3 regions of the Paenibacillus nitricinens genome follow, and region 2 is predicted to be linked to each of the others. Evidence: predicted binding sites of a transcription regulator. Region 2 holds the regulator's gene; each other region holds the start of a gene.
The links. Region 2 encodes Rex, which represses fermentation and respiration genes when NADH is low (regulators of the CRP and FNR family bind a similar motif). Its sites were predicted from a motif close to TTGTGAAATATTTCACAA; they were not measured.
Positions count from the first base shown of each region.

Region 1: a site for Rex is predicted at 2,780-2,797, ahead of nirB (nitrite reductase large subunit NirB). Genes of this name have one in related genera too.
Region 3: a site for Rex is predicted at 2,682-2,699, ahead of ACN6KS_RS03560 (flavocytochrome c). Genes of this name have one in related genera too.

Region 1 covers NZ_CP183948.1:4,849,885-4,855,578, forward strand. Annotated here, with positions in the region: gene nirD (nitrite reductase small subunit NirD) at 1-217, opposite strand, end outside; gene nirB (nitrite reductase large subunit NirB) at 250-2,673, opposite strand; gene ACN6KS_RS21670 (hypothetical protein) at 2,891-3,601, opposite strand; gene ric (iron-sulfur cluster repair di-iron protein) at 3,748-4,497, opposite strand; gene ACN6KS_RS21680 (hypothetical protein) at 4,695-5,426, opposite strand; gene ACN6KS_RS21685 (winged helix-turn-helix transcriptional regulator) at 5,677-5,694, opposite strand, start outside.
Region 2 covers NZ_CP183948.1:4,556,904-4,562,597, reverse strand. Annotated here, with positions in the region: gene ACN6KS_RS20260 (tetratricopeptide repeat protein) at 19-660, shown strand; gene dinG (ATP-dependent DNA helicase DinG) at 797-3,658, shown strand; gene ACN6KS_RS20250 (redox-sensing transcriptional repressor Rex) at 3,790-4,443, shown strand; gene ACN6KS_RS20245 (amidohydrolase) at 4,430-5,694, shown strand, end outside.
Region 3 covers NZ_CP183948.1:788,740-794,433, forward strand. Annotated here, with positions in the region: gene ACN6KS_RS03550 (hypothetical protein) at 1-231, shown strand, start outside; gene ACN6KS_RS03555 (hypothetical protein) at 513-593, opposite strand; gene ACN6KS_RS03560 (flavocytochrome c) at 790-2,580, opposite strand; gene ACN6KS_RS03565 (sensor histidine kinase) at 2,853-4,442, shown strand; gene ACN6KS_RS03570 (response regulator transcription factor) at 4,411-5,199, shown strand; gene ACN6KS_RS03575 (DUF4855 domain-containing protein) at 5,603-5,694, shown strand, end outside.

The sequences.
Region 1 (5,694 bases), 290 kb from region 2:
AATCATACAGCGGATCATAAAGAAAGTGACCCGAAACGATTCCTTCAGCAAGCGGCCCCCCTTTTGGATGAGGACTCCGATTCTCAAGCGCATAAATCGCTCCGTCAGAGGTACGAAATACAGCCAGTTCCACATTTCCAGCCACAACTACCCGGCCAATTTGTAACAGGAGATCCTGTACTGATCCTATTGCATACGTTTGTGTGGTCTTATTCATTGCTCTCTCCCCTTCTGTGTGCGTTATATCCGCTAGACTCTTGTTTCTTCAAAAAGCGCAGTACGAGTGCTGCTGTCATTGAGCATTTTTTTCCAAGGATCCGTAACCTGAGTGAGAGCAAAGTCAATCCGTGCTGCCAGCTCTTTGCGGTTATCTTCATTATCCAAAATGACCGTTTGAATCTGCTCAAGTCCCATACGCTCAACCCACTCGGAGGTTCTTTCCAAATAATTGCCGGTCTCACGGTAATATTGCATCACAGCGGAGCACACCTCGATCAACTCATCATCGGTCTTAATTTTGCAGAAAGAGTCAGCGATCCTTGGCTTGATCCCACCGTTACCACCGATAAACACTTCCCAACCACCATCATTACCGACGATGCCAATATCCTTCGTGCAGGATTCCGCACAGTTACGTGGACAGCCGTTGACAGCTATTTTAAACTTGGCGGGAAAATCAAGACGTTCATACTTACGTTCTATGAGCGCGCCCATTGCCAGCGAATCCTGTGTGCCGAAACGGCAGAACTGCGAACCCACACAAGTCTTAACCGTACGTAGCGATTTGGCATAACCATAACCTGATGGCATATCGAGCTCTTCCCATACTTTCGGCAGATCCTCTTTTTTCACCCCGATCAGATCCAGGCGTTGCCCACCAGTCACCTTCACAACTTTCACGTCATATTTAAGGGAGACATCGGCGATTTTCTTCAAATCCTCCGGTGTTGTTACCCCACCATACATGCGTGGTATCACGGTGTAGGTTCCATCTTTTTGAATATTTGCACCCATTCTTTCATTTACAAATCGGGATTCTTTCTCATCCTGATGGGTATCAGGGTTCATCATTCCTAGATAATAGTTAATTGCCGGACGACACTTGGAGCAGCCTTCCTCTTGTTTCCATCCGAGTACATTCATGACCTCTTTTGTTGTTTTAAGACCTTTAGCTGTGATTTCAGCAACAATTTCATCACGGTTAAGCGTTGTGCACCCACAAATACCTTGCTTAGCAGCTTGCTGGAAACTGTCACCTAAGACAAATTGCAGGATTTGTTCTACTACGGGTTTGCAACCACCACAAGAGCGAGTAGCGCCAGTACATGCTTTGATCTCATCCACAGTAGTAAAACCATGTTCAGTAACAGCATCTACGATCGCTTTTTTAGTTACACCGTTACAGCCGCAGACAATTTCTTCGTCCGCCATAGCTTCTACGGATGTACTCTTCTTTGCTCCGCCACCGCAGCAGCCCGTTCCCATGACTTCAGTATAAATTTCATCGGTCATTATCGCGCTTTGTTTTACTAGCTTTTGCAAATTGGCGGACTCCGTCACATCACCGAACAATACTGCACCGACAATCACATTATTTTTGAGCAGAATTTTCTTATAGGTTCTCTTCCATTCATCTTTGTTTGAGATCACCGTGTGATCAGAGGAATCCAAAAACTCACCCGCTGAAAATACATCCACCCCAGATATTTTAAGCTTCGTGGAGACAATCGAACCTTCATAAGGCTTGGTATTGCTACCACATAAATGTTTAGCTAGAACCATGCCTTGTTCAAATAATGGAGCCACCAGCCCGTAACACATACCGCGATGCTCGGCACATTCGCCGATGGAATAAACATTCTGCATCGAGGTTTGCAAATAATCATCCACCACGATCCCACGATTTACGGAGATTCCGCTTTCTTTTGCCAACGTCACGTTCGGTTTGATTCCAACAGCCATTACCACAAAATCCGCTGTAAGCATACTGCCATCGCTGAAGCGCAATCCACTAACTCTCTGTTCCCCGGTCAATTCCACCGTTTGTTTGCCCATAGCAAATTTCACACCTTGACGCTCCAGCTCAGCTTGAAGCATCGAGGAGGCATTCCGATCAAGCTGACGCTCCATCAGATCTTCCATCAAATGAACTACGGTAACGTCCATGCCTAGGTTCACAAGACCTTTTGCCGCTTCCAGCCCAAGTAACCCCCCGCCGATAACAGCTGCTTTGCTGTATTGCTTGGCCGCTGACAGCATCGCATCACAGTCTGAAATATCCCGGAATCCTACAACGCCCTCTTTATCACTGCCAGGTACAGGTAGAATAAACGAATTCGAACCTGTCGCAATAATTACCTTGTCATAGGGGACTATCATCCCGTTATCCGTAACCACTTGCTTCGAGCCTTCATCAATTCGTGTCACCGTTGTTCCCGTGTGTAGAGTTATATTATTGTCCTCATACCAATTCCAGTCGTTTAGGATGATATCATTAAGGGTCTTACTTCCTTCAAGAACATAAGACAACATGATCCGATTGTAATTGGGATGAGGTTCACTTCCAAAAACCGTAATGTCATAAGCTCCACCCAGCTTCAATATCTGCTCAATCGTACCTATGCCTGCCATACCGTTGCCGACTAATACTAGTTTTTCTCTTATCGTTGTCATGGTTAGGTGCCTCCTCAAGCTTATGAATACCTGATCAATCTCTCTTCTACATATTGGAATTATACGTTTCAAATTCAAGTCATCATTGTGATTGCAGTCACTTTAATTGTGAATATTTTCACACTTTAGTGTGCTCATAATTGTCAGATATCTTTTCCACATAAAAAGCCAGATTAACGATTCTGAACAACCGTTAATCTGGCTTAATGTGCGATTTTTAGCGTAAAGTCAATAAAATCTCCAATTCATCTTGAGCCCTGAGCTTCATATCCATTCCATCATCGAGTAGTTGTTTTCCGTTCACCTTCAGCTTCCATTCTTCATTACTTAGAGGGGTATAATCATTGACGGAAAGCACCTTTTTATTATCATCCGCCAATTGTACCCTACTACAGCTTTTGAGCAAATCTCTTACGGTTAAATCTTCTCTAAATAAAATAATATACGTATGATGCAGGTCTACTTCTACACTTCCACCGTTCAAGGTCAGCCTTACTGTTTGAAGTGGTGCTTGATGATCCTTCGACTTCGCGGTGAAGACTAGCTGTGAATCATACCCTACAGTATTATTCCAATCCGCATTCCCAATGATTTGACCGCCCATCTGAAGCTCCCAAACCAATCCCGACTCTAGCGAAAAATCCTTTACCGAAAGAATGCTTGAGTTATCCTCCGCAAATGTGGCAATATTACTACCTTTCAGGAGCTCCATGAGCGATATTCCATTTCTATAACTCCCGCTAAGTAACCTGTCCGATGGTTTAGTAAGCAGTTCATTATCTCCAACCCTTATCGATATTGTCGGTCCCTCTAATCCTGCCGCACCATTATTAGCATTACTATTGCTGTCATTGTTAGTAGAGCATCCACCTATTGTGAATCCGATGACTAAACCTAGCATCAATTTCCACAAAGATCGTATGGGCATCCTGACACCGCCTTGTCCCGCCTAATGACCATATAGCGTCTCAGGCTTGTAAAGTTATGTATACTGTCTTTTTAAGGATAACTTAAACAAGCCATGTTCTCAAATAAAAAAGCCCCCTAAGGGACTCTTTAGAACACTATTCATCTTCACTGAAACCTAGGGAACAATATATTATTCTCCAAATGTACGTGTTCAAAAGTCATACTCTCCAGCTCTTCCAGCCGGGCATATGTCAATCGATAGGTCGTGCAAGCATGCGCCGGTGGAGTGAAATCATCTGTAACACTACGTATTTTTCTCAAAATATCGCCCGCACCATCATGCTCACTCTCCAGCTCAGACAATGACTCCCGAAGCGATGTCAGGCCTTCTTCACTAGGATTAGCAGCGTATGTCAACAGCTTAGGAAACTCATCTTCTTCTTCTTTAGCCGTATGCTCAAGTAAGTCTTCCTTAAGTGTGTTGAACAAGTTAAATAATTCCACCAAATGGGGAGAATCCCCACCATGCACTCGATACACTTTAGTTACATTTTGGCTAATGAGGGGTAGCTCTTCACGAAGATAACGATGGTGTTTGTTAATAATACGGGCAATTAACTCTTCTGAGGATGCAGTATTCCAAGCGATTTCCTCTTGGGGTACTGGATACTCTTGGAACAGCTTGTTTAGATCACCGATGATTATCTCGTGATCCAGACCACGCTCAGCTGCTGCTTCAGCAAGTGGTTTAGCTCCACCGCAACAAAAATCAATCCGTTTTGCTTTAAAATAATCTGCCGCTTTAGGGAATTGCAATACAATATCCCTCACCAGTGCATCTGGGGTAAACCCAGCCTGTACCGATTCTGCTTGTTTCGAATCCGAAATACTATCATTAAGTTGTTTAGTTTCCATTATAGCTCCTCCTTGGGTTATGGGATTAGGTTCTGAATAAATCTTATCCACTTCTTCACCTTAACCCTGAAAGGAACTTTGACTTGTGATTGTACGCACGGAAATTGTATCTTATTTTTGAACGAGATTGGAGAATGTACATACATAGTAAGCGCAAAAAAGCACCTTTGCCTACAAAGGTGCTTTTTCAACTCACTTTATTGCACATAAGCCTGCATATACGTCCGCTGTCCCTTTGAATCCTTTAAATAAGGTCCCAATCCAGCAAAACGGGAGTGATCCATATAAACACCGGTCATCCATCTGCCTTCCGTCAAGCCACCATTCCATTTGAGGACAAGATCAGGTGCGGAAATCCATTCCTGAAAGACTCGTATATTCTGATCTTTGTATTCTTTACATGGCTTAGACCGCTCAATAAGGTGGAACTCATTAAGATAAGTTGGAACGAAATAAGAGGATATCGTATGCAAATCATCATCGTCAAAAAAAGGCTCATCGCCTAAAAAGGGTTTGAATAATACGATATTCTCGTACATGGACCAAATTAAGGCTTGAAGCACCATACTCTGGCGAATGCCGTTATGAAACTTATATTGTCGCCCATGATTCGCCGCATTCACATCTTGTGGAGGTTCCGTGGACTCCAGACAGTGCCGTTCACAACCAATACACTTCCAGCCGGTCGGACTTTGAATCCATTTTTGAAAAATAGTCCCACTATCATTGTTTCCTTTGTAGAGTGAAGAGATAATGCTGTAAGGCACGCCAATCCACGCATCCCATAAGGAATCAGGAAGATGGCTATGCAGCATGAACAACGTCTTGTCATAGATGAGCTGTACTTTGATAGAAGCATTCTCTAGCTCAGCAACATCCTTTTTTCCATACGTTATTTCCCGGGAAAATAGGGTCGTCTTCGTCTTCATCTCCCTCGCCTCCTAACAGTTTTGCTATGCCTGTACTCCAGCTGAGTAGATTTGAGCAAAAACCAATACGCGAGCGCTTCCATTCAAGGATCATACAATGTTTTTCTATTATATTACAATTATTTTTAAACTGTGCAAGTTTTTTTCAAGCATAAAGGATTGGAACACAACTGTCACTGTCTAATATTTAGAAATTGAAAAGCCCCTTTTCCACCATTTCGGAAAAAGGGCCACAACATTACTGTGAATTTTAGTCAACCCAGCTCTC
Region 2 (5,694 bases):
AGTAAGGGGGGATAGCCCATGTTTCAACATTTGTTTGCTGAAATGAACAAGGTGCTTCAGGAGATCGTTACAGATTACCCTACAGCGGAGGGTGCCCGCCGGAATGAGCTTTTATGCAATTATAATATGCTGCATCGACTTAGCGATAAAGTCATGGATGAATGGCTGGCCTTTGCAGAGAAGCTAAGCCACTTTCGTGAAAGTGTAGATTTTACGACTGTGGTCGAAGAGGAAGTGCCAGAGCAGGAAGCACCCGAGCTGTGCATGGATACTTTTGTCAGAGGTCAGGGGTATTATAAGCTCTTGATGTATGGAAAATGTATTGAGCAGTTTAAGGAAGTTATTGTGCAATATCCGGATAGCCTGGCTGCTCGATTATATTTAGCCATCTCTTACCTGCAAGAAGGGGAGGGGGAGGCTGCTTGGAGTCATCTGAACCATATGCTCGGTTTGATAAGGGAAACCAAGCTCAAAGCCATGGTGTATAATGCTTTAGGCTGTATCCGGGCCTCACAGGAACGTTTCAATGAAGCACAGGAGCTGTTTGGCCTTTCTTTGCAACTTGACCCGGCTCTTCCTGAACCGACTGTGAATTTGGAGGTTTGCCGCCGCCGAGGAGGTAAGCTTCATTTCGGAAATCAGCTTGTTTCATTATTGTAAATTATTACGTTTACGGTTTATTATTCCGCATTTTCATTCAAGCGATGCATCCCCTGAACCAGTGGTGTGCATCGCCTTTTTTCGCAACTTCTGTTATGCTGATTAAGAGTCTCAATTGAAAGGGAATAGAATTATAATGAAATTTGCCGTGCTTGATTTTGAAACAACGGGAACCCAATCCGTGGGTGAAATCATCCAGGTTGGCCTTGCAATTATAGAAGAAGACCGGTCCATCTCCCGGGTATATGGTTCCTACGTCAAGCCCGGAACGCCGATACCTCCTTTTATAACTGGTCTAACGGGGATTACCGACGATGATGTAAAGGATGCACCTGAGCTGGATGAGATGATGATGGAGCTTGTTCCACTCTTGGATGATGTTGTGCTTGTAGGGCATAATGTCGCATTCGACTTCCATTTTTTGCAAAATGCTTTAGACCGATGTGGGTATTTACCATTTCAAGGACGGATTTTAGATACGATTGATTTTCTGAAAATCTGCTTTCCTTCCCTCACATCCTATCAACTAGGATCAGTTAGTGCACATTTTGGTGTGACGCATGATCGTCCGCATCAGGCAGACAGTGATGCACTCGCAACTGCTCTTGTATTGCTGGAATGTCTGGAGGAGCTCTACGATTTGCCTTTGCTGACGATCCAGAGACTCTGTGAGCTGTTTACGGAAGAGGATAGTGATCTTGGTTGGTATTTCGATGGTCTGCTGCGTGAACGGGAAGCGGAGACGCTTCAGCCCGAAGGTGATCTGACTTTTTATCGTCAATTAGCGCTTGCTGTAGGAGACTGGAACGAATTAGCTCCACCTCGAGACGAGCATGCTGAGAATCCGCTACAGAATTTATCTTTTACAGATTATATGGATGAAGTAACGAAACGACTTAAAGAAACTTTGCCGCAGTATGAAAGCCGAGAAGCTCAGGATATTATGATCAATGAGGTGATGACGGCACTTGCCGAAGACAAACATCTATTGATCGAAGCAGGGACAGGAACCGGCAAATCACTTGGTTATTTGTTGCCTGCCATATACCAAAGCGTTCGCACGAATGAAAAAGTTATGGTCAGTACTCATACTATTAATCTGCAGGATCAATTGCGTGAGCGGGATATTCCTTTATTAACACAGGTAGTTCCATTTCCATTTAAAGCTGCAATTTTTAAGGGCAGAGGGCATTATTTGTGTCTTCGTAAGTTCGAACATAAAATTAATAAAAAAGACTTTGTCAGTCCGAGGGAAGATGCGCTTACTGCGGCTCAGATGATCGTTTGGCTGACGCAAAGCGAATCAGGAGATGACGAAGAGCTCAACTTAAGCGGTCGTGGAGGAGATTTCTGGGAGACGGTGGCTAGCGATACCGATTCTTGTCTGGGGCGCTCCTGTCCTTGGTTCCGTAAGTGTTATTACCATCGGGCAAAGCATGAAGCTGGTATTGCAGACGTAGTCATTACGAACCACTCTAAGCTTTTCGCAGATGTTAAGGCTGGGCACCAGCTACTTCCGGCTTATGAACATCTTGTAATTGATGAGGCCCATCATCTGGAGGACGTGGCTGGCAAGCATTTAGGCATGCATATGAAGCATTTCACGGTGGCACATACACTATCGCGTCTTTATAAGGATAGTCGAAATGGCCAACTTCCTACGCTTCGCCAAATGCTTCAGTCATCAGGCAGTGAGGAAGCTTCTGAATGGAGCGGAGTGATCGATAGAATCTATCCGGACCTGCTTACCATAAAAGAAACCTGGGATCTGCTTAGTGATAAACTATTCAGCCTCTTGCCGGAACGCAGCGATGCAGCAGCGGGAGAAGCTGGCCAGTTAGTCATGCGGCTACTTCCTACCCGTAAACCGAAAGATTGGGATGAATTGGTTGCTTTAGAGAATACTATGAATCTGACATTAAGCGAAATTATCCGTAAAGGTGATAAAATGCTTAATGAAATGCGAGATCAAGAAGGTCAATCTTCCTCAGATAGTCTAGTTACCGATATTAGCGGCTTATTTAAGGATTTAGCTTCAATACGTGAGCAAGTACGGTTTTTTATGGGATTAAACGATGAGAATGTAGTATATTGGCTGGAGGCGAATGGAAATTATCGCAGTAAATCGCTACAGCTGTATGCCGTTCCTGTTGATGTCAGTACTCAGCTTAAGGAGCTGTTTTTCGACAAAAAGAAAAGTATCGTGCTAACTTCGGCGACACTCTCTGTTGATAAATCGTTCCAGTTTATGATTGATAATCTCGGACTTAATGAAGCTGCGGAAGAGGGGCGTCTGATGACATCACTCCTGCCTTCTCCTTTTAAGTATCGGGAGCAGGCGCTGTTAGTTATTCCACGGGATTTCCCTAGTGTGAAGGGCAGTGTGGGCGATGCCCGATTTGTTGATACACTCGTACAATCACTAGCAGAAGCAGCGACTACAACACGCGGGCGGATGCTTGTCCTGTTTACTTCTTACAAGATGCTACGCCAGGTTTACGATCCTTTGAAAGAGGCTCTAGCCTCACAAGAGATCACGGTGCTGGGTCAAGGCGTGGAGGGGGGCAGCCGTAGCAAGCTGATCCGCCGTTTTCAGGACAGTGCAGCCTCTGTACTGTTAGGAACAAGCAGTTTTTGGGAGGGTGTTGATATTCCGGGTGAAGCATTAACATGCTTGGCCATCGTGAGGCTCCCGTTTCAACCGCCAAACCATCCCCTAGCGGAAGCGAAGTCTGAGTTATTACAAGCCCAGAAAAAGAATCCGTTCATGAAGTTGTCTGTTCCTCAGGCGGTTATTCGCTTTAAGCAAGGATTTGGAAGGCTGGTGCGGACAGCGCAAGATCGGGGTATTGTTATTGTGTATGACACTAGGGTGATCGAATCTCACTATGGGAAATATTTCCTCTATTCGTTGCCTGGCCCAAAAATGGAGCATATGCTTACGGATCAAATGGTTCCTCGTATAGCGGAGTGGTTGGAAGACGGAGGCGTTTCTTAAAAAGAACGTCATCGATCATATTAATCACTCTACAATGAAGGGCGGTATAAGAATACCGCTCTTCATTGAGACGAGGTACACGAATTAGTATAAGGTTAGTAAAGAATATTACTTACATTAGGAGGTAAATTATGAAATCGGAAAAAATATCAGAAGCCGTTGTTCGCAGACTTCCTGTGTACTTACGTTTCCTAAATGATCTACAGAAACGTGAAATATTAACCGTTTCCTCTCAAGAGCTAGGACAGAAACTTGATTTGAATCCCGCTCAAATTCGCAAAGATTTAGCTTATTTTGGAGATTTCGGCAGAAAAGGTATCGGGTATGACGTAACTTATCTTATTGAGAAAATCCGTCATATTCTGAAGCTGGATCAACAACTGAATGTGGCTTTAGTGGGTGCCGGTAACCTTGGACATGCATTATCTAATTATAATGCTTATTTGAAAGATACTATGAAGATTACCGCTATATTTGATTCCTATGCGCCTAAGGTAGGGCGGAAAATCAACTCACTTACCGTTCAACCGATGGAGGAGCTTGGTCAGACGGTTCGTGAGCAAGGTATTCGAATTGGGATAATTACAGTACCTGATTCAGAAGCGCAGAATGTAGCGGATATTCTCATTGAGTCTGGCATTGAGGCGATTTTAAATTTTGCACCAGTGATTCTAAAAACACCATCGAATATCCGGGTTCATGCTGCTGATTTTACAACAGATTTGCAAAGCCTTGCTTATTATTTGAAGGATGGAAAGGAAGAAAGCAGAAATGAAGAGCAATAAAACGATTATCAAGGGCGGGCGTTTTCTTACTCCGGGAACGGATGAGCCGGTTCTTAGTGGATATATGACTATTGAAGATGATTTGATCACTTACATAGGAAAAGAAGAGCCTTTAATAGAAGACGATGTGCAAGTTGTTGATGGCAGTCGTCTGTTGTTTATGCCAGGTCTGGTAAACACGCATGGCCATGCCGCAATGTCATTGCTTCGTGGTTATGGAGATGACTTAGCGCTTCAGGTGTGGCTTCAGGAGAAGATGTGGCCGATGGAAGAGAAGTTCACCGGAGAAGATGTATACTGGGGAACCTCCTTGTCTGTACTTGAAATGCTGAAAGGTGGCACTACAACCTTCCTGGATATGTATGATCATATGGACCGAGTAGCGGAGGTCGTCGAATTATCAGGTATTCGTTCCGTACTAATGAGAGGCGTAATCGGTCTATGTCCAGAAGAAGTACAAAATCAGAAGCTTGCGGAAGCGGTTTCTTTTGCGCGTAACTGGCATGGTAAGGCTGAAGGTAGAATTACGACAATGATCTCGCCACATGCCCCATATACATGCCCACCAGACTTCTTTGTTAAGTTTGTGCAGGCGGCTCATGATTTGAATTTACCGATGCATACCCATATGTCCGAAACGAAACGCGAAGTGGAGCAGAATGTGGTGGATTACGGACTGCGGCCAGTAGCGCATTTAGAGAAGCTTGGAATGTTCACACGTCCGTCTATAATCGCTCATGGTGTTCATTTGAATGATGAAGAGATCGAGATACTGGCTCGTCATGATGTAGGTGTATCCCATAACCCTGGAAGCAATCTTAAGCTGGCTAGTGGAGTTGCTCGAGTTACGGATCTTCTAAAGGCCGGAGTGAAGGTGTCACTGGGTACAGATGGAGCGGCAAGTAATAATAATTTGGATATGTTTGAAGAAATGCGTCTTGCAGCACTCATCCATAAAGGTGTAAGTGGTGATCCTACGGCTGTTCCGGCTCCGGAAGCTCTACGTATGGCTACGGAGTATGGCGCGAAGTCTATCTTTTTAAATGATGTGGGTAGACTCGCTGTAGGTATGAAAGCTGACTTTATTGCTATTGATATAGACCAGCCGCATTTGCTCCCACACACAGATCTGTTGTCTCACGCTGTTTATTCTGCCAGTGCCAAGGATGTTGAGCATGTATGGGTGAATGGTAAACAGGTTGTTAAACATGGACAATGTGTAACGCTAGATGAGGAAGCCATCCGTCGTAA
Region 3 (5,694 bases), 3.0 Mb from region 2:
AGGGATAGAATCAAATCTTATCTAGGTGTTCAAGCTATGGGAGCGGAAGAGTTGGAGTGCTTTGGGTATTATTTGCGTTATGGAAAATTTGATGACTCTCTAGATGGTTGGGTAATTACAAATTTAGGGAATGGGTATGCAACATTTGTTCTAGATTATATACCTAGACCGGAGATTGATTTAATGTATTTATATTTTTGGGAACTCACATCTATTACTCAACAAGATTAAGTTGAGCAAATCTCATTTTATATTAAAGCTGTACTTCCTGTCACCTCAACACATGTGGAGTCGGTGGCGTTGTTGGTGAGGGATGTAACAGTGATTCAACCCCCTTTACTTACTTGAGTTTTCCAGTGTGGTACAGAATGAAACCTTGGTGGCACAGATAGAGGAGATCAGACTTGATGTGAAATTGATGGGCAAATCTACCGGATTTGAGCCTGATGAAAAGAAGAAATCATGTAATTTGAAGTGATCCTGTCAAGTAGACATCAAATAAAAAGTAATATTTAAGCAGCCTGAGTTCGGTATCTATAGGGACTTAGGTTGTTTAGTTTTGCTTGGAAACGTGCACAGTTGTAAAAGCGAATGTATAGATAATAAAAGTACGAATAGCTTGTCCTATTTTACTCTTTGCCCCCGTCCCTAAGCATAAAGAATAAGCCTGCTGGATGGTAGTGTTTTTGCCGTCCAGGGGCTAGTTCTCCCGGCTACCATCATCTTAAAACACCTATAAAAAATAGGCCAACCAGAAGTTCCTGGCTGACCTAATAATACGAAATAAGTTTACTCTGCTACAACTTGTTTGCCTGCAATTCGGCCGAATGTGAAGATATCAGCGATGGCATTACCGCCAAGACGGTTTGCACCATGAATGACCCCTGTTACTTCACCTGCAGCGAACAACCCAGGGATGACTTCACCTTTTTCATTCAATACGCGAGTCTTCTCGTCGATCACCAATCCGCCCATTGTATGGTGAACGGATGGTACAGCTTTTTCGATGTAGTAAGGGCCTTTTTCAAGAGATTTCAATCCACCGCGATGTTTGAAATCAAGGTCTTTACCTGTTTTCGCATAATCATTTACTTTATTAATTGTTTCTTTCAAAGTGTTCACGTCAATTTTGAAGAAATCAGCCGCCTCTTCAATCGTATCGGCTTTAAAGAGCAAGCCTTGTTTAACGAGTTGATCGTATTCGTCTTGATGAACTTCGATCGTTTTACCGATATCCTCAATGCCTTGATTCCATAATTGATACGTATATCCGCCCGTCTGGGCAAGAATTGCTTTAGAAATAACGTCACGACGTTCTAATTCCTCAACGAAGCGCTTGCCTTCTTGGTTAATCAGGATCGCACCATCGAAGCGGGAGTCTGCAACCAGGGAAATAACACCTGTCTCAGGATTACAGATTGGATACGTTTGAATATTCTCCATGTTTGTCAGCTTGGCGCCAATCGTTTCTGCCATAACGATACCGTCACCTGTAGATCCTGGTGTATCGGTAGACATATATTTTTCATCCATTTTAGGGTTATACTTTTTACGCATCTCTACATTGGATCCAAAACCACCGGTAGCGATGATGATGCCTTTGTTCGCATGGAAGGTGATCTTGTCGCCAGTACCCGAAGTCGCAGTTACACCGGTTACTTTGCCGCTTTCGTCCTTCAGCAAGGTTTCGGCTTTCATATTCGTTTTGATCGTGATTTGGTCAGCGTCTGTTTTGGCTTTTAACTTGGTAATCAATTCAGAACCTGTATGACCTACAGGGATCAACGCACGTTTTCTGGAATGGCCTCCAAATTGGAACAGATGATCAGGTAAGAACTCTACCTTGATATCATCCCGCAGCCATTCGGCAGATGCTAGTGCATTGTCGGCAAGAATACGAACCATCTTAGGATCCCCGAGGTTGTCTCCGCCTTTCATCGTATCATCATAGAACAAGTCAGCCGTGTCATCAGTGATGCCAAGAGCACGTTCAACCCAGTTGTCCGGCGCATTCATCTCACCACCGGAGATCAATGTGTTGCCGCCAACAGCTGGCATTTTCTCGAGCAGAACTACATTAGCTCCAGCGCTGTTCGCTTCGATAGCCGCACTAAAGCCAGCACCTCCGGCACCGATGACGACAACATCATAGGTTTGCTCGGCTTCTTCTTTATCTTTGCTTCCACTGACTGCAGCGCCAGCGACAAGAGTAAGTCCAGACTTCGTAATTGCATCTTGAATGGCTTCTAGATATCCTTTGCTTGTAGCCGTAGATCCGCTGATGGCATCAACTTTTGCGCTGTTAGTTGCCATGACATCTTCCTTAAGCTGCGTATAAACAGGTTCTGCAAGTACTTCATTTTCCTTATGCTCTGTTACTTTAATGTCAGTGATCTTGTTATCTAATAAGGAAACTTGTACTTTAATATCTCCATGTTTACCTTGCCCAACTCCTTCAAAGACTTGAACTCCGTTTGCATCTGCAGCGGGTGCTGCATCTTTACCGCCGCAGGCAGCAAGTGTGAACATAAGACTGAGGACTAGCAGAATAGATAACAGCTTTTTCGTGTGAGTTCGCATAATATCTCCTTCATTCTGTTGTGAATTGGTTACATACACTAGGGAGAGGAAGATTTGCTAGGCAAATCCTTTATCTCTAGCCTAGACATGAATAGTATTTCATGTGAAAATATGCACAAGACCTATTATAGATTTAGTACAGCATTATGTATTTGCACAGATTAGCGTTTTTTTGTCTTTTTCGGGCATGTAAGAAACGGATATTGTGAAGGGCTATGATTACAATGAAAACAATTCACTTAAAAATTACGTTAATCGCAGGAGGCTGCTTCTTGCTGCTGTTCGTTGCATTGCTTGTAACAATATATTTGGAGATGAACCATACGGTTGTCCCTTTGAATAAGAACTTGACGCAGCAAGTGGTTACTGCACGCAGTGACCAGATCGATTATTGGTTTAATCAGCGCATCGGTGAGATAGACATGCTTGCTTCTCTAGCTTCGGACCATCATTGGACACGGGATGAATTGCTGCAAGAGATCAATAAGTTCGAGGCGAAAAAGCAAGTAGAGTACGAATCCATACGCGTGGTGGATATTCACGGAAATTCCTGGTCAGCAAGGGACAAGCCTTTTTCGATACTAAACCGACCCTACTATCGAAAACTACTGCTAAATTCAGATTCCAATTATGTGGTGAGCAATCCGATCGTATCCAAAGCGAATGCAGCTGAAATCGTCGTTATTCTCTATCGTGTGAATCCATCGGTGAATGATGAGGTAGCTTATATTGCCGCAGCCGTCTCCGTCAAGAAGATGAAGGAGATTGCTCAAGATGTAATGCTATATGACCAGTCAGGCCAGCTTATCATCGATTGCAGAGAGCTGGGTGAAGGAGATGGAGCGGAGGATGCAGCAGATAAGAAGAACATGAGTGTATTTGAGGCTCCAATTCAAAATGTGGAAGGCTGGAAGCTCGTACTCGAAGTGCCGAATTCAAGTCTATCGCTAGCGGTGATCAAAACCCAGCGGACTGCATTGCTGGTAGGCATTCTTATCGGTAGTGCGGTTATCGTCTTTCTGATGCTGCTTGCTTCTTCCATTATTCGTCCCATTCAGTCGCTTCGCCAGGTAATGGAAAATGTGCAGAATGGCAACCAAACCATACGGGCAGATGTTACGCGCTCGGATGAGATCGGCGATCTTGGGCGAAGCTTCAATGACATGCTTGTTCAATTATACGCTGTGGAGCAGGACCGAAAGGAGATGGAACTCAGACTGATTCATGAGCAGATCAAGCCGCATTTTTTATACAACACATTGGATACGATCCAGTGGATGGCAACGGAACATGGAGCAGACAATGTGGTGGAGATGGTGGAAGCGCTTAGCGCGTATTTCCGATTAGGGCTTGGCACAGGCAGTCCCTACATTCTGCTTGATCAGGAGTTGTACCATGTCGAGAGTTATCTTCATATTCAAGGCGTGCGATATGAGGAGATTCTCGACTACGAGCTTCGATATGATGAAAAGCTTGCTCAGTGCCAAGTCGTTCGCTTCATGCTGCAGCCGTTGGTGGAAAATGCGATTTATCACGGGATTAAGCCACTTGGGGATCAAAAGTGCAAAATTTCGATTTCAGCATATAAACAGGTCGATTATTTGGTCATTAAGGTTAAAAATAATGGGGTTATGATTCCTGAAGAGAGGCTTGAACAGATGAATCAAGCCCTTCTTGATGATAAATATGATCGTTCTGCCATAGGCTTTGGACTATACAGTGTAAACCATCGCATTCGACTAGCTTACGGGGTGCCATATGGTCTTGCAGTAAAGAGCGAAGATGGCATTACCGTTATGGTCATTCGAATACCTTTGGAAGGGGAGCGGAATGAAGATGTGGAAGATTGTCATCGTCGATGATGAAACGATCATTCGCAAAGGCTTGCGACAATACATTGAGGAGAGTTCGTATCTTTTTGAAGTTGCAGGAGAAGCGAAAAGTGCAAACGAAGCATTGAAAATGGTGGAGGAAGCCCCACCACATGTATGTCTTGTGGACATCAACATGCCGAATATGAATGGACTCGATCTGATAAATATATTGCGCGAACGCTGCCCGTCGGTTCTAATTGTCATCATCAGCGGCTACGATAACTTTGAATATGCGCGTCAAGCCGTGCAACTGCAAGCATTCGATTATATATTGAAACCTGTGCCGAAGAGTGATCTGAACAAGCTGCTTCATCGGATCGATGAACATCTTCAGGCAAAATATCCTTTGCATTCACATGAAAGCAGGGTGGATAAGGAGCTGGGGCTTTCCGGGTATACAGGGGATGGAACAGTGCTTATCCAAAAAGTGACCGAGTATATTGACAGTCATTATCAGGATCCGGAGCTGTCTATTACTCGAGTAGCATCGCTATTTCATATCAACCCAACCTATCTTAGCAAGCGTATGAAGCAAGAAATCGGTGCTTCATTCCTTGACTATGTCACCGAGCTTCGGATATCGAAGGCGAAGGAGATTCTGGATGACGTAATGCCGAATATCAAAATCGGGGATCTGGCCGTGAAGGTAGGGTATAAGAGCCAGTACTATTTTAGTCGTGTGTTCAAAAATAGAGTCGGCTCAAGCCCCTTAGAGTACAAAAAGCATCCGTTCGGTTATGGATAGAGCATCAATTTAGTAGAACCCCGCAGCAATTAGGTGTCACCATATATAAACACGACGCAACCTCGAGGGGGTTGTGTTTTTTTATTTGTTGGATTGCTTAGTGGACATTGACACAAAATGGGTAGGACCTAAGGAGGTAAGCGCTATCTTTATACCTATAAAAACACGACGTGGAGGCCTTCATGTCAACAAGTGTATACCCAATGTCATTAATTATCTATTTGAAAGAAAGGCCACTTTTCATAATGTTACTATAAGGACATTGACATATGTTATAAGCTTCTATGACGTGTCGGAATCTCGGAAGGGAGGAAAGAGCATCGAGGTAAGCTGAAATGAAAGCGCATACCATTTAGGAGATTGATGTTTCTTGACTCAAGAATCAGAAGGGAGTTCGTACGATATGAAGAGGAGTAGAAAATGGGTAGCTCTCGTCATGGTCGCGATCATGATCGTAACGATGATGCCGATTGCGCAAGCGGAAGAGGCGCTGCC